Regions from separate parts of the Alteromonas sp. 009811495 genome, predicted to be linked through region 1. Evidence: predicted binding sites of a transcription regulator. Region 1 holds the regulator's gene; each other region holds the start of a gene.
What was found. Region 1 encodes LexA, which represses DNA repair genes until DNA is damaged. Its sites were predicted from a motif close to TACTGTATNNNNATACAGTA; they were not measured.
Positions count from the first base shown of each region.

Region 2: dinB (DNA polymerase IV) is a predicted target of LexA. The motif match lies at 2,983-3,002, and genes of this name have one in related genera.
Region 3: OZ660_RS04340 (DUF2188 domain-containing protein) is a predicted target of LexA. The motif match lies at 2,754-2,773, and genes of this name have one in related genera.

Region 1 covers NZ_CP113972.1:4,343,317-4,349,139, reverse strand. The annotation lists gene plsB (glycerol-3-phosphate 1-O-acyltransferase PlsB) at 1-1,595, opposite strand, end outside; gene OZ660_RS19465 (GNAT family N-acetyltransferase) at 1,716-2,189, opposite strand; gene lexA (transcriptional repressor LexA) at 2,347-2,973, shown strand; gene coxB (cytochrome c oxidase subunit II) at 3,558-4,721, shown strand; gene ctaD (cytochrome c oxidase subunit I) at 4,731-5,823, shown strand, end outside.
Region 2 covers NZ_CP113972.1:3,681,128-3,686,950, forward strand. The annotation lists gene OZ660_RS16575 (helix-turn-helix domain-containing protein) at 1-237, shown strand, start outside; gene OZ660_RS16580 (VF530 family protein) at 337-555, shown strand; gene OZ660_RS16585 (MBL fold metallo-hydrolase) at 649-1,524, opposite strand; gene OZ660_RS16590 (DUF1653 domain-containing protein) at 1,598-1,846, opposite strand; gene dinB (DNA polymerase IV) at 1,878-2,948, opposite strand; gene OZ660_RS16600 (FG-GAP repeat domain-containing protein) at 3,230-5,823, opposite strand, start outside.
Region 3 covers NZ_CP113972.1:960,515-966,337, reverse strand. The annotation lists gene OZ660_RS04360 (SAVED domain-containing protein) at 1-387, opposite strand, end outside; gene OZ660_RS04355 (hypothetical protein) at 390-872, opposite strand; gene OZ660_RS04350 (nucleotidyltransferase domain-containing protein) at 859-2,109, opposite strand; gene OZ660_RS04345 (metal-dependent hydrolase) at 2,122-2,487, opposite strand; gene OZ660_RS04340 (DUF2188 domain-containing protein) at 2,487-2,720, opposite strand; gene OZ660_RS04335 (WYL domain-containing protein) at 2,926-3,825, shown strand; gene OZ660_RS04330 (DarT ssDNA thymidine ADP-ribosyltransferase family protein) at 4,464-5,807, shown strand; gene OZ660_RS04325 (macro domain-containing protein) at 5,801-5,823, shown strand, end outside.

The DNA.
Region 1 (5,823 bases):
GATGTTAACGCCATTCCGTTTAACGCGGCGGCGCGGTTGATACGCGTCATAACATTGTTCGCCAGCTCATTTACGGCGGGTGTTAACCATGCCGGTTTCTTCTCTGGCTCAGCATCACGACAATCACGCCAGTTAGGCACATGATTTTCTAAAAACTGGTTAAGCTGAATAGGCTCGCCAAAATTCACATAGCCATGGCCATAGTTTTTAAGCTTCTTAATGGCAGAGAATACCTGCAAGTTAGACTCTTTTTTCTTCTTAGAGCCCTTTAACTCGTTGAGGTAGCTTTTTACTTCCATCACGTTTTCATAACCAATGTACACAGGCACAATACTTACAGGGCGATTAACGCCTTTTAGCATTGCCTGAATTGTCATGGCCAACATACCCGTTTTCGGCGGAATAAGTCTTCCGGTGCGGCTTCTACCACCCTCTGGGTAATATTTCACTGAGTAGCCTTTGTTGAACAACAACTCAAGGTATTCTCTAAATACGGCTGTATAGAGCTTGTTACCAGCAAAACTGCGACGCAAGAAAAACGCGCCGCCACGCCTAAACATTTTGCCAACAGGCCAAAAGTTGAGGTTTATGCCAGCGGCAATATGAGGCGTAACCATGCCTTCGTGATAAATCACGTAGGTCAGCAATAAGTAGTCCATATGACTGCGGTGGCACGGAACATAAATAATTTCGTGGCCATTGGCGGCGAGTTCACGAATCCTATCGGCATGACCTACGCTAATTCCGTTGTAGATCTTATTCCAAATACGTGTAAGTAGGCGATCGCCAAAACGTATTAAACCTTCCCGATAGTCTGCGGCAATTTCGGTTATGTAAGATTGCGCAGTCTCTTTGGCTTTCTCGTGGGTAACTTTCTTGCTGCGAGACTCTTCGGCAATGGCGCGTCGCACCGCATCAGAGCCCAATACACTATTATTGAGTTCTTGGCGTTCAAGCAATGTTGGGCCGGTCATACTTTGACGCTTTCGCTGGAAGTGAGTACTTGCTACGCGAACCAGTTTATGGGCAATGCTCTGATCGCTACCATGCTGGTTTGACATCGCGCGAGCCGATACAGCTTTTGAATAGTTAATAAAATTGTCGCGACCCAAAAACAGTACGATAAATAATTTACGTAACCAACTAGGTGCTGCTCTATCGGCAATTAAGTCGCTAAGCCCTGGGTTGCCTTTGCCTGGCGCTCTTCCCCAAGTTACAAATACTGGCACCACCTGCAAATCTAGGTTTTCATGATCGCGGTGCAGGTGGAATAATTCAGTGAAGACTTCTTCAATGTCAGTTTCTTTTGCTGAAGAGCGAAAGATAGGCTGAGTTTTACGTAAAAATAATGTGGACGAATACTCTCGCCCTGCAAGTGCCAACGTCTCTGTTGGGCTTGGCAAACCCAGTGCTTCAGTCGACATTCTAAGTGCCAACTGGTCGGTCACTGAGTTAGTGGGAAGTAGATAGACAATTGGCTTGTTCTTATCTATTCCTAATTCGGTTTCAACGTTTACTGGAATACTATGCGCTTTAACCAGTAACTTAACAGGATAATGAAACACCGACAAAAGGGCTTTTCGCATCCACGACATGAAGTATGTAATCCTATGAAATAAAAACGGGGAAAGTGTAACACATTTGGCGATTTATCTCGCGGTATGCCTTTATGTCATCCTTTACATGTATGTATTGTGTTACGTCAGGTTACTGCATCAAATGCCTTTGTAGCGCATGGCTACGTCGCATCTCGCGTACGCGTCACCGTACTGCTGCATAATTGTATTACAATGCACAAAGCCATTTTTTTCATACAAATGAATGGCGGCTTCACACTTCTTATTGGTAAGCAAAAACAATGTTTTGTGTGCGATTGTTGGCGCTTGTTCAATAACATGTTTTAGCAATGCCTCACCAACTTTTAGTCCTCTGGCACTGCTGACAACACCCATTTTGGTTAGTTCGAAAATGCCGTCGCTTTTTTTCATCAAGGCACAGGTACCAACTACGCCTAAGGTCTGGTGCTGTGCAAACCAAATATGTCCACCTTGGTCAATAATACAAGACTGTGGTGATGAGATGACCTCTTCGTCGACAGGTTCAAGGGCGAACATGGTTTCTATCCACTCTCGGTTAATACTATCAAAGTAGGGTGCAAGGTCGGCGGAAAAGGGCAAAAATCTTAGCATTTACTATGCATCCAACTCTGTTTGTCTTCATTCTATTGTATTAAATGTGAGCACAACGGTGTTTTTCAAGTTTTATTTTATCTGCTGTCGCGTAGTGCTTGTTATTTAAATTTAGGTGTATATACTTACAGGAACTGTATGAACAGACAGGTCTTTTATGCGCCCACTCACAGCTCGACAAACCGAAGTTTTAGAACTTATTAAAACGACCATGCAAGAAACGGGAATGCCACCTACGCGTGCAGAGATTGCACGACAGCTTGGTTTCCGTTCTGCTAATGCGGCAGAAGAACATTTGAAGGCCTTAGCGCGTAAAGGTGTTATTGAAATTTTGCCAGGTACTTCTCGTGGCATTAAATTGAATATTCCACTGGAAGATGAAACACCAGAGGAAGAAGGGCTACCGCTTATTGGGCGAGTCGCAGCGGGCGAACCTATTCTAGCGCAAGAGCATGTTGAGTCGCATTACAAGGTCGATCCTGCGCTATTTCAACCTCAGGCAGACTTTCTGCTACGTGTAAACGGTATGAGTATGAAAGACATTGGTATTCTTGATGGCGACTTATTGGCTGTACATCGCACTACTGATGTACACAACGGTCAAGTTGTTGTTGCCCGAGTGGATGAAGACGTCACGGTTAAGCGTTTAGAAAAACGCGGGCGAGAAGTATTACTGCACGCCGAGAACGATGAATTTGCACCTATAAAAGTTGATTTGGCTTCACAACCTTTTGCTATTGAAGGTATAGCGGTGGGTGTTATCCGAAACGCTGACTGGATGTAAGGTTTCGGCAGGTTAACGTAAAAGCGGCCTTGTAGCCGCTTTTTTTGTACCTTAACTTTCACTTTTGTTGGCTGTTCTATGTATAAAGGTTGTTTTTTGAACAGCCTGTCAAAAAAGTTTAATTTTTTTGCAATCACACCAAAACGCCAATTTTTTCGCGCCGCAAGTGCTTTTTAATCCTGTCACTTTTAACAAGACTACGTTTGAAAATCTCCAAATTTGCATTCTTATATATTGATTTTTATAAACTTACATTGATTTCTTTATCGCCGCATGTGTTCCAAATGAGCGTTTAAAAGCTTCACGGCGTATCCACACGCCACACCGCTTTACTGCACTATCAAGGTGCAGTTAGCAAAAATGAAATGATTAAATTTTAACCATCTCGTTAAATTTTTAGCAGAAAAGACTAGACGGCAAGTCATTATTGCGCAATTCTTATACAGAGATTAACAAAATAATAACAATGGCTCTAAATTTGTTTTACAAATTGCAGTTGTGGGTCAATCGTTCGCAAACCACTTGGTAGGGACAGCGCGCACTAACATTTAGCGTTAATGGTTCTACCATTACGGAGGTGCTGAGTGAAACAACTAATGACCGTCATGGCAAAAGGGTTTGCTAGTATACCCCTTTTGCTTTTTTCTCATTTCCTTTTTGCGCAGGAGGCTGCAGAAGAAGTTTCTTCTCTTAACCTCAGGCGCGGCGCAACTGACATTAGCGGGCAGGTGTATGACCTGCACATGTTAATGTTCTTCATTTGCGTCGGTATTGCAGTAGTCGTGTTTGGCGTAATGTTCGCCTCTATGTATCTGCACAGAAAGTCACGAGGCGCTAAGCCCGCGAATTTCCACGAAAACGTAAAAGTAGAAATCGCGTGGACTGTAATTCCGTTCCTTATCCTCATTTTTATGGCGGTTCCCGCTGCCAACACGCTAATTGCAATGGAAGATGTCTCTGAACCGGATATGACGGTATTGGTGACGGGTTCTCAATGGAAGTGGCACTACAAATACATGGATAGTGACGTAGAGTTTTACTCGTTGCTGGCTACGCAGCGCGAGCAAATTGAAAACAAGTTTGAAAAAACGGAAAACTATCTTCTTGAAGTTGACCGTCCGCTTGTCATTCCCACAGGTCAAAAAGTTCGTTTTCTGATCACATCTGACGATGTTATTCATTCTTGGTGGGTTCCCGACTTTGCAGTGAAGAAGGATGCAAATCCCGGCTTTATAAACGAAGCATGGGCAAAGGTTAACGAACCCGGGGTATATCGCGGTCAGTGCGCTGAACTTTGCGGCAAAGATCATGGTTACATGCCCGTTGTGGTTATTGCGAAAGAGCCTGCTGAATATGCTGCTTGGATGAGTGAGCAGGAAGACATTATTCGTAAAGCGAAAGAAGAAGAGCAACGCCTTCTGTCGATGAATATGTCGATGGACGAACTAATGAAAGAAGGTGAGCGAGTCTATAACGCCACATGTGCAGCTTGCCATATGCCAAATGGTGAAGGTCTGCCGGGCGTATTCCCTGCTCTTAAAGGCAGCAAAATGGCGCTAGAAGATCAGGAAGGGCATATAGATATTGTGCTTCATGGTAAATCAGGTACCGCCATGCAAGCGTTCGGCAAAATGTTAAGCCTCAAAGAAATTGCTGCAGTGGTGACTTATGAACGTAACGCGTGGGGTAACAACACGGGTGACATGGTACAGGCGAAAGACGTTAACGCCGTGGCAACGGGTAACTAGGAGCGAGTTATGAGCAAAGCAACTGAAGTCATTTCGCCAGATTCAACTGTGCATCACGACGATCACGATCACCACGACCATATACCGAAAGGTATTACTCGATGGTTGTTTACCACCAACCATAAAGATATCGGTACGCTGTATTTGTGGTTCGCCTTTATCATGTTTTTGGTTGGTGGGGCCATGGCAATGGTGATTCGTGCTGAACTTTTTCAGCCGGGTTTGCAAATTGTCGACCCTAACTTCTTTAACCAGATGACCACTGTACACGGTCTTATTATGGTATTTGGCGCGGTAATGCCAGCCTTTACTGGGCTTGCCAACTGGTTAGTACCTATGATGATAGGCGCGCCAGATATGGCCCTCCCGCGTATGAACAACTGGAGCTTTTGGATTTTACCAGGGGCCTTTCTTATTCTTTTGAGCTCACTGTTTATGGAAGGCGGCGGCCCAGCATTCGGCTGGACATTCTACGCACCACTCTCAACTACATATAGCGGTGATTCAACGGCACTGTTTGTGTTCTCAGTTCACATTATGGGTATCTCATCCATTATGGGGGCAATTAACGTTATTGTGACTATCTTCAATATGCGTGCCCCTGGCATGACATGGATGAAAATGCCGTTGTTTGTTTGGACATGGCTTATTACAGCGTTCCTACTTATTGCGGTAATGCCCGTACTTGCGGGTGCAGTCACCATGGTACTTACTGATAAGTTCTTTGGTACTAGCTTCTTTGATGCAGCAGGTGGCGGTGACCCTGTTATGTTCCAGCACATTTTCTGGTTCTTTGGGCACCCTGAGGTGTACATAATGATATTGCCTGCGTTTGGTATTATCTCGCAAATTGTGCCGACCTTTTCGCGCAAAAAGCTCTTCGGCTATGCATCTATGGTGTACGCCACAGCATCTATCGCACTGTTGTCGTTCGTGGTATGGGCACACCATATGTTTACCACGGGCATGCCGGTGTACATGGAGATGTTTTTCATGTTTGCCACCATGTTGATTTCAGTACCAACTGGGGTGAAGGTGTTCAACTGGGTAGCAACCATGTGGCGCGGCTCTTTGACATTTGAAATGCCCATGATGTTTGCCA
Region 2 (5,823 bases), 660 kb from region 1:
AAATTCATGGCCCCAAAAAAGAATGAACCATGGATGTTTCGCTCATATCTTCGCGGTCGCTACTCTCCATCCTCAGTAGCCATTATTCAGCGCCGATTGGAACAGTTACGCCAAGAAGCGGCCAAGCTAAGTAGCGAAGACAACGCTCTTCCTATTGAAGAGCGTCAGCATATAGGCTTACTCATGGCAATGCGGCCTTGGGAGCCTTCGCTTTTTGAGAACATGCGGCGTAGTTAAAGGTTGCGATAAGCCACAATACTTCATGGACAATGTCAGTGTATTACGTGTTTCGTGATAAACTTTGCTTTTAGATTCACAACAAAGCAGCATTTAATAATGGATCAGCAACCTAACAACCCGTTACACGGGGTTACCTTAGAAAAGATAGTAACTCAACTGCAGGAACGATATGGTTGGGAGGGCTTGTATTACCGAATAAAAATAAATTGCTTTAACAATGACCCTTCAGTGAAATCATCACTAAAGTTTTTACGAAAAACACAGTGGGCAAGAGACAAAGTAGAGCAACTTTATATTCAAACTTTCACTAACTAATTATCGAGCGTGCTGCATTTTCGGTTTGGAAAAGCAACACGCTCCAATGCGTGGAATGAACCTGCTCACCCCACTAGGTTCCTTGATGGCTACTTAAGCATCGGTATACAAAGTAGTTATCCATTTCTCTTCACTAATGAAGTTCCAACTCCAGTCAGCCCATTTGTCGTCTAAGCCCATCGCTTTGACCTCTTCGAGAGATTTGCCATCTTGCTTGAGTGATTTAACGTAGCTGAACGTTTCGCTGATCATATTCAAAAAGGTGATGTATTCCTTCTTGTTACTCAATTTACCATGACCAGGAATAACAACCGTATCGTCATCAATTTTATTAAGTAAGTGCTGCACAGATTCCATATATCCCTCGACGTTACCACCCGCGCCTTGGTCAATATAAGGAAACATACCGTTAAAGAATAAATCGCCAGTGTGTAGTACGTCAGGCTGTTCAAACCACACAACGCTATCACCATCAGTATGCCCAACTGGCAGGTGCATCACGTGAACCGTTTCACCGTTGAAGTAAATTTTGATGCCATCATCATAGGTTACTGTTGGCAGTGCTTCAGGTTTTACTTTTTCATCACTTGCCAAGCGTACACGAACATTCTCGTGCGCAAATATGGTTGCCCCCTTGTGACTATGGAAAAACGCATTAGAGCCCGTGTGATCACCATGGTAGTGTGTATTGATGACATATTTAGGCTTGTCGCTGCCCAGTTCACCTAGTGCAGATGCAACTTTTTCAGCCAAAGGCGCGAATTGATCATCAATAATAAGTACGCCATCTTCACCAGCAGAAACACCAATATTTCCCCCCATACCAGTAAGCATATGTACAGCCCCTCTTACTTCAGTGGCTTTTACTTCAACATCAGCGAACCTATCTTGCGCGAAAGCTAGATTCAAAGGAGATATGGCCACCAATGCCGTCAATATGAGAGATCGTGAACGAATTGCAGAGTGCATGAGTTATTCCTTGTGTTATGGGCGTATTATTATTCTTAAATAAGACCTTCTACACTATGACCTAATTTCAAAATTAGATCATTTTTTCGTCATTAGGGATATCTCCCACGTAGGCAAATCGCGGTAATGTTTCACCATCTCGGTCAACCGTTTCAATAAACATGTCCAGCGGCCTTACCCACAATGCTCGTTCACCATAGCAGGGTCTATAAACAACAAGTTTAGTTTCATCCTCAGAATGCGTGGCAACCTCGTATACATCGTACAAATTACCTTTATAGTGTTTGTAGCGGCCTGGCGTAATTAACTGTGTGTGATTCATTTTAAAGTCCAATAAATAGTTGTTGGTATGCTTAGAAATCAAAAGGCAATGTAAGTTGCTGTGTTGCGTGCTGTGCTGCAAGTCCAATATGAAGACCCACTAAGCGGATCCCGCGTCCATTAGCTCGTTCAAACGCTTCTTCCATCAACTCATGAAAGTAACGCTCACTGAGCGATGCTTGACGATGTTCTACTGTCGTCAATTGAAAGTCGTTAAATTTTAGCTTTACGCCCTGAGTTCGCAAACGTACGGGTTTGCCCGTGCGTTTGCTGTGATTTTCCATACGCTGCTCAAGCTTTTCAAGTAAATGAGGCAAATATGCCTTACACTGCTCTAGAGTGTGGATATCCTCGCTCAAGGTACGTTCTACGCCTATCGATTTTCGCTCTCTTGACACCGACAACTCGCGATCATCAATGCCATGTGCACGTTCCCACAACACACTACCAAACTTACCCAGCTCTTTCTGAATGCGCTCAAAGGGATACTGCCTGACATCGTTGCAGGTAGTCAGACCGAGCCTTTGAAGTTTTTGCATAGTGACTTTGCCCACACCGGGGATCTTTTTAAGCGGCATTTCACGAACGAACGCATCAAGCTTTTCAGGAGTTATCACACAAATTCCATCAGGCTTGTTTTCATCACTGGCAACCTTTGCAACGAACTTGCAAGGCGCTACCCCCGCAGAGGCGGTAAGTCCCAACTCACTCTTAATGCGTGCTCTTATCTCCTCTGCCATCAACGTGGCACTACCACCACAAAACTGACTGTTGGTAACATCAAGATAGGCTTCATCTAGAGATAATGGCTCTATTAGGTCTGTGTAGTCGGAAAAAATCTTACGTATTTTCTGTGACTCATTGGCGTAGACCTCCATTCGTCCCTTTACCAAAGTAAGGTTTGGGCACAATTTCATGGCATAAGCCGTGGCCATAGCAGAGCGCACACCAAATTTACGTGCGGGGTAGTTGCAGGTAGAGATAACACCGCGCCTGTCGGAGCTCCCCCCAATGGCGATGGGAATATCACGCAGCGCTGGGTTATCGCGCATTTCAACTGCGGCATAAAAACAATCCATGTCGACGTGGATAATTTTTCGCATAACCTGCCTTTGCTATTAACGCCATATTGCGTAAAACTGTACAAATAGACAGTATATTATCAATAGCGTTTAATTACACTATCTCGTTATGAAATATTGATGTGGTTAACGGGTCCCTCGCCCCTTATAAAAGGCAGGAATGTAAACGAATGCATTTTATTTGGCAGGTCGACAAAACGAGAGTCTTCAATAAAAAACGGCGACACACCAAGGTTGATGTGTCGCCGTTCAATTATAAAATCGCCTATATAAAGTATAAAAATCAACGTAAGCAGAGCGACTTAATCTACTCGGCCTAACCAGTACATCGCCCGAGATGTTGCCATCATCACTTCTAGGCTTCCCTCAGCAGATTTTCTCGCATGTAGAGAGTGACTGCGAGCCGAACCAATTAACGCAGGGCTTTTCCAAATACTAATGCCTTCAACCGTCATTTCGCTGAGTTCAGAAGTACCGTAATACTCCCAATCATCGTCATTCGCAGACGTCACAAGAAGTGTCTGTTCTGTGGCGGTTACTGGATTTGCTGCCATGTCGACGATATCCATACTTACCGAAACGTCTGATGTTATAGTCAAACTGGTGTCAGTTACTTCATACATAACCAAGGATTGGTTTTGATCGTTATAACAAGCTAGCTCCGAGGCAGCGTCACTATCTGCATTAACAAAGGTAAGGCGCGCGCAAGAAATATCCGCACTTGCCTGAATAGAAAAGCCTGACGCTGTTGGCTTAAGTATTTGTGTTATGTCGTTGCCTTGAGACAGTGCCACATACACATTGCCATTCATTGCCACAATATCAAAATCACGGAAATATTGAGTCATTGTGTAAGTCGCCAAGATAACTTGATTGTTTACGTCGATAGCTTTTAACGTGCGACCATCAACATAGACAGCATCTTCAAAACCATCGTTATTGAAGTCGAACGCCTTGATAACTGAAACATCATTTGAATAGCTACCGGTAATCTCATATTGAATAGAGAAGTCATTTAACTGCATTGCAGCAAATGCGCCATCATAGGTTTGTGCAGTAGGCAGGAATAAATCGCCGGCACCGTCATTGTTGTAGTCGGTAGTGACAGCAATACGAGAACCATCCCAGTTAGAAGAAATCTCTTCACTAGTGATGTAATTCCCCGTGTTCTCCATTAGTAAGACCTTGGAGCCATCATAACCGTTACCGGTACTTGGCACGAAGAAAACTGCGCGTTCATCACCAGGATACAAATCAGCCCACCCAGCCGCATTAAAGCTATCTAATTGATGCGTGGTTGCTGTTGTTTTTATTGTTGCAGAAGTTGCCGTGACATCTGCCGTTACGAGTAAATCCTCACCAGAATGTGTAGTGCCAGTGCCCCACAATAGTTCATTAAGGCCATCATTGTCGGCATCGCCAAGGGTTAGCGAAGACGAACCGTGATCAACCATATCAACGCTAAATACAGAGGTGAGCGTGTTATTAGACAGCTTCATGGCGTGAATATTGCCCCACTGGCAGTCACCTACAAGCAACACGGGAGTACTATCCTCGGTCAGTTTCCCTGAACTAATGTCACAAGTGTTAAAATTCTCAATACTCGTAATCTGAGATTTGTTCTGTGCTGAGTACACATAAATGTAAGACCAACTGTCTGCCCCTACAATTTCTTCAATACCGTCGCCATTTATGTCGGCAACAGCAATGTGGCTAGTACTAAATCCTGAATTCAAAAACCACTGGTTTTCTCCAGATTCAAGGTCATAGACCAAACCAGAATTTGTAACTAATTCTAACTGAGCGTCGGAGTCTACGTTACCCAGTGCAATTTCGTAGCTGTCTTCTGCGGTGAAAGTGAACAACGGCGCTTCGAGCGAACCGAGATCAACGACAACAATATCACTGGCTTCACCATAGTCACTTGACGAGTACAAGTAGGCCAATTCGTCGTCACCATCGTTATCAATGTCGCCGAGAACAGCACTATGTATGTAATTGTCGGTAGAAAGAAGCGTGGTTGCCGTTTCGTCAACGTCGGTAATCACAGATACGCTGTGTTGAGATATCACAATAATATCGGGGTAATCGTCGTTATCAAAATCGGTACTGAGAACTTGCTTAACTGTTCCACCTTGCTCGATTATATAGGGATACATCCAGGTTTGGTTATAGCTGCCGTTTTGATAAGACAGCAAGAACACACGGTTTTGAGAATCGGTAGAGAGAACTTCATTTTCACCGTCGTGGTCGAAATCACCAATTACCATTGAATTGTTTATTTTAGGCACTTCAACACCCGAACGTGCTAACTCTTGTACTGCATAGTTAGTCACTGAAACATGGGTTTTGACAACTTCAGCACTGTCTTCACCTGTCGAAAAAGCAAATGCGTAATGCTGGGTTTTAAACAACTGATTGCTCGGCGCCTGCCAAGCAATTAATCCGTCTTCATTAATAGTTGCTCCTGAAGGCGCTGACACTAAAGTGGGAACACCTTGATTGTCGCCAAGGTCAGGGTCAGACACAATTGCTCTGAATTCGATATATTCTCCAGGAGACACTGAATCAGGTAAGTTTTCAAACGCGACCTGTGCTGGGGCATCCGACAGAGTAATTGAAATGCGTCCTGACTCTACAATATTCGCGCTATCTGAGACGACCATAGACACTTCTACTACATCGTTAAATACAGCGCGGTAGGCTGGAAAGGTATCCCCTGTAACGTCTTCTACTAAGCTACCATTTAGATACCAGCGGAAACTGACCGATAAATCTTCGTCTTCTGTATCGCTATCATAATAATAGCCGGGACTGACAGTAATAGGCGTCGTCGTGTCCACTGTGTCCCAGACGTAAAAATCAGGTGCATAGACAGTTGGTGGGATGGACATGT
Region 3 (5,823 bases), 1.0 Mb from region 1:
TATTTTTCTTGTTTTCCTGACATGCTCAGCTAACGACTCATCTTTCGTATCAACCAGGCCACGTTGTTCGATAACAATTGTTTTTCGCTTTTTTAAGATCTGATATTCGCTTCTATATCGGATAAGCTCCCATGCCAAGCTGATAAAAATTAGCGAAGCGCCCAACACAAAACTTATTAAAATGATCAACTTTGGAGTGCTTGAAGAGTGGTATTCTATTTCAAAAAAACCGTACTGCCCCTGATATGTGACCGATACTACCAAACTAGCGACTGCTGATAACCCGACCAACGAACCACCAATTTTGGCAAATACAAGAGCTGCTGTTCTTTTCCTGAATATGAAATCAGTAAAACTTCGAAAAAAATAGCTTAAGTCTTTCTTCATACTCAACTACCCTCTGAAGCGTGTTCTACACCACCGCCTTGCCATTCACCGCTGGCAAGCCAATCTTCGAAATAGAAAAGCCAGAGCGACGCCCATGGAACAATAGTCTCTACAAGCAACAGTTTAGAATTCCACTCACTTGCTTTGTTTTTACCCGATATATATGGCAAATAAAGGCACAATTGCGTCCCTTTTAATCGAGTATCGTTCGCATACGTATGCGGTATCTTTCTTCCATCCGCTAACTCTTCCAGACAAGGACTTGTTACTATACATTTAGGTGACTGACCCAGCGTATAACTCACCGTCACCGAGTAGAACGCTGACCAAGGCGTGGGTCGCAATATCCCCTCCCAGACAACTGTCCTGTCATGATCAGTGATGCGTGCATCGCCATTACAATGTGCGTTAAGCGCTAGAAATTGCTCTTTTATGCTTATGTCAGGATAGGCAAGCTCGAACAGCGCTCTCTCACTCACCGCCATAGAATCTATTCTTCTTAACAGGAACAATGGGATTTGTTTTGGCTGTCACTGCTTTTACAGTTTTAGGTGCAGCAGCTGCAATTGCTCCTGTTCCTAACACAACACCTAAATTACCTTTCTCACGGCTAGCAGATACAGTTTCGACGATGCTTTCCCGGGCCGCTTTAACTGGACGCTCTCCCAATGCCTCGGATAGAGATGCAAACATGACGTTCATACCTTGATTACTTGCTCTAGCTAGCTCTTCTAAATCATGTATGGCCGCCTTATGCCATTCAAAAAATCCTTGCCTTAACTTCGGCCCTTCCATTTTTTCTTTGCGATTCCACTTCTCCGCGTAATTTTCCTCATGCATGCTTGGGTTCTCAACCCGGTATTCATCGTTAGCCTGTTGAATGAAAGTTGGCATCAGTTCTAAAACATCCAACAGCACGTCAAGTTCTGATGAGAATGTTTTGCCTAAGCGCACAATATGGAGATAGGCCAGAGTAGCCAACGTTGTGAGTAGTACTGAAATAGGCTTGTATTCACCATAGCGATTATCTTCGCGAGCGGCCCAAACATCTCGATGACGCTTGATGACCTGGATGATGCGGTTCAACAACTTTTTATCATTCTGATCCGGAAAATCCTTAATCATTTCAGCGCTTAAAGTTTCACGAAAAGACTGCGTCCGCATAATTTTTGGAAGTAGCCCACAAGCATCGTCAAAACATAACGCGAAACCTTCAGGGTTGGATTCCTTAAATTGAAAGCGCTTATCAACTACCCATAGGGGCTGCCCCCTTAATTCCTCAGCCGTATATTCGACCGCAGGTGTGATATCAAGGTGGTAGTTGCCCGAATAGTTTATCCTGAAACCTCTTGCTAGCGGTTCAGCAAGCGGTCCATACACCTTACTTGCTTTAAGATGTTTCCAAACGACATCGTTGATCTCGTCTCGTGTAGCATTACCTGCATTGGGAAGAAAAAGAATAAGATCGACATCGAACTCTTCTTTTGTCCGCGGCTTAACAGTTGTTCGCAGACGTATTGAGCCTTGCGGATAAATTTCAGCGTCCTCTAGCAAAGGATGTTCGCAGCCAGCCAGATAGTTGCCTACCCCGTTATATGCAGATTCAATCTTTTCTAAGTCAGAAGTTCCCAGATCAAGCTGGTCCAGCGCAAGATCAATTGCCTCCATTAGAAATGCTTTCTGTGGTACTTCTAACTGGCGTGCTGCATTAAATTGAATCATACAACGGAACTCCTATAACTTGCCTAACAGTGGAAGGCTCTTCGGTGTGCATCCGTCAGCAATTAAATGGCTGATGTAGGCTACACCACCGATTAGTAGCACGCCACGGAGCACCTCTTTTAGTTTGCTATCCGGCTCCCAGGAATAAACTTTCTTAACCCCTGCCCCTACAGCAACTAACATTGCCAGACTATGGAAAAATTGACGGTGATGTGGATTGTGAGCTGGCTCTAAGATATCTGGTAACCTTGCGGCGACCGCACCTAGAATTGGAGCAACTGCCAGATTATGAGTGAATTCATTTGGCCTTTCGTCACCGGCCATAGCGATAGTACAGCTAACAGCACCTATCGCCATGTGAGCATGTCTATTTGGCATTATTTCTTGTCCTTTGGTGGGTGGGGATCGTTACCGTAGCTGTTGCCAGCCCTAATTCTTCCGTCTCGTCCGTGCACCTTAGTATCAGATTGCTGATTGCGTGCGATATCTTGAGCAATATCTATTGCTTCGCGTTGCGTTTCAGTTACACGAGTCGCCCGGCTGTTGCCTGCTCCTCTCACCGCCCACCCGTCAGGGTGTTTGACCACATGTTGATTTTTTCCTCTAGACATTACTGTCGCCTCTATACCGGTTAAATGTAAATTTATTGTGAATTTATACACTACTATAAATATCACTAGCACAGATCATATTTCATAGTGCCACTTCGATCAAGTGGATCTACAGAAAATATTTTAAGCAGTCATCACACGTATTTTTCTTGATATGATTACCCGATTGATTATCATGTTCGAAAAATCCGAACATGAGGTTTTTATGGATTACCTAAAATTTGAAAATGAGAAAGGTGTTCAGAAAGCTGAAAGAATGCTGTTTATCGACTTTAGACTCAGATTCATAGGGACGATCAGTCGTAGCGACATAAGTGACCAATTTGGAATTATGGATGCAGCGGCCACTAGGGAAATATCCGACTATAGGGATCTGGCCGAAGAGAATGTCAAATACAGTCATAAGCTCCGAGCCAACGCTATATTGGATACCTATAAACCAGTTTTCGACATCAGTGCAGAAAAGGCACTGGGTATGCTAGGTAATGGGTTCAATAAAAATCTATTATTTGAGGAGCCTCTAGCGCCTTACCAGCGTGTGGGAACATTCCCTACTCGATTAGACGTAGATCTCGTTGCAACAATCACACGGGCAATGAGCGCTAGAGTTGGGGTCAAGTGCAGATATCTTACAAGCAACAGTGACAATATTGGCGATAGAACTCTCTTCCCCACAGCAATATTTTACGACGGCAAAACATGGATGTTTAGAGCTTTCCATAAAGAAAGCGAAGGGTTCAAAAACTTTCATTTTATTAGACTAGATGCGACCGAAATACTGGGGGATGAACCTGCACCACACCACGCGACCATCGAAGCAGACGGAGATTGGAACACCAAGCTCCCATTGACCCTTAGACTGCATCCAGGTCTTACGGACAGAAAAGAAATTGTCGTACGGAAAGATTTCGGGTTGGATGATAAAGACGAATTTACATATTTTGAAAGAGCCGCGCTGATCTACTATTTAATTGAGAATTGGAGCATTGATGTATCCGAAAAACCTTCTGCTAAAAAGCACGGAAGCTATAATTTTCAACTTATGATGCCGGAAATCTTCAAGCAATATAAAGGTACGGAGAGGATTTTTGATATCTTCGGTTAGATTAATTCATTGCCCGGCGAGGTGCTATTTTGATTTAGCGAACGAAGCATTATCTTTATTGTAATAGACAATCGGATTGATAAGCGTATTGATAATACTAACGTGGTTGTTCGGAAGTCGATAATGTTTTGGGCGACCTTCTTTGAAGCTTGTTGGTTCATTCACAGTCAATGTGATAGGCGCAGATCCATCACGGTGTTAGCCAAACTTGCTATAAAATAACCAACTCCGTCCTAATAGCGTAAAATGCTCATTTCTCTTTCGCGGAAATGCGAATAAAGGGAACAGTTTATAAGCCGACATAATCATAAAATAAGTGAAGCTTTCCCAGAGGAACAGTGAGAAGGATAAATTAGGGTTGTTCTGAGGCCGTGGTGTGTCAGGAATTGGCATTGACTTTTAATATAAAACGGCTGCTTGGTACGTATAACGGCAGTTGGCGCATTGATTACTTGATGGAGTCAATGCGCGAATTTTTGACATTCCCACGACTGATAATAACCTTTGCATTCTTTGACTTTCAGTAAACTAGCAATGATGGCACTATGGATAAAAACGAGCACACGCTAAACGAGCAATTTGCTCACTATTAAATTGCTAGGGCTCCAATCGAACATCGGATTTTCGAGGAACAAATTATGAATATCCCACAAGGATTAAAAGGAAGATATGCGTATCATTTTACTTTGATCGATAATCTAGAATCGATCATTGATAGTGGTTTGTTGTGTACAAACTTAAAGGATGCACAGGGTGTATCTCACGAAGACATTGCTGAGAAGGGGATTCAAGGGAGAAGGAGCACTATGCCTGTACCGTGCTCTGGAGGAAAATTTGTTCACGACTACGTTCCTTTTTATTTTTCAAAAAAAACATCCATGCAACTCGGTGTTATAAATAAGAAGAATGTAGACCAGCCCCTACTAATATACTTTGCAGTTCCGATAGAAATTATTGAAAAAAAAGTTGGCGTTGTTTTTACTGACGCATCAGCAAATACTGATATTCCACCAAATTTCTACAATTTATCGTCAGTAAATATGCTTGATTCTTTAAATTGGGACGCCATTGATGACAAAAAGTGGGGGTGTCCAACGGAAGAGTATCGTCATCAGAAAATGGCAGAGTTGCTTGTGCCTGGCGGCATTCAAATTTCTGAAGTCTCTTACATTATTATCTGGAATGAGTGGATAAAGGGAGAAGTAGAAAAAATATTCCAGGGCAAAGCGGTACAATCTCCCAGCCTAAAATTTGATGAAGATCACTATTATATGAATTTTTATGACGGTGGCAGGCAGTCAATCATAACTGGCCCGAGATTTCTAAAACATGAAGTTGATCAGACAATTTCAGATATATGTAAGAACACTAATGGTCCGAAGAAGTATGAAAGTATTCGCGCCTCATTAGAGGCTATAGCGCGTAACTTTTCATCGATAAAAGAACTTGATGATATTGATGGATTAAGAGCCAGCTACGGGCCGCATGCCGACGATGTTGGCACACATAGCAGAAAAGTAGCTGCTGGCCTCGATCAGTTGTGTGAATATAATGAGCTATCAGACGAGGATAAAGAAATTGTTCTTTTATCAGCGTATTTGCATGACATAGGGAAGGGTCCAAAATCACGATGGGGACAAGATGGCATGACTCGGGCTGATAACGATCATGCGGTGAAGTCTTTGCCTATGTTAAAGCGAATCCTCACTGAGGATATTGGAGGGCTTAGTGAGGAATCAATAAGGAAAATAGTGATTTTGGTAACCTATGATGATCTAATTGGAGATATTGTTGCCAGAGGGCGCGATGAGAAGCAATTGGCCGACGTGATTGAAAATGAAAACGATCTAAATATGCTTATCGCTCTTGGTAAGGCAGATATGAACTCAATCAATATGTATTGGGTAATGTCTCATGGGCAATCGATTGAGACTCTAAAAAGCAGAATGCTTCAAGTTTTAGGGTGCAATAGTCCATGCTAGAGTTTGTTAAAGGTGA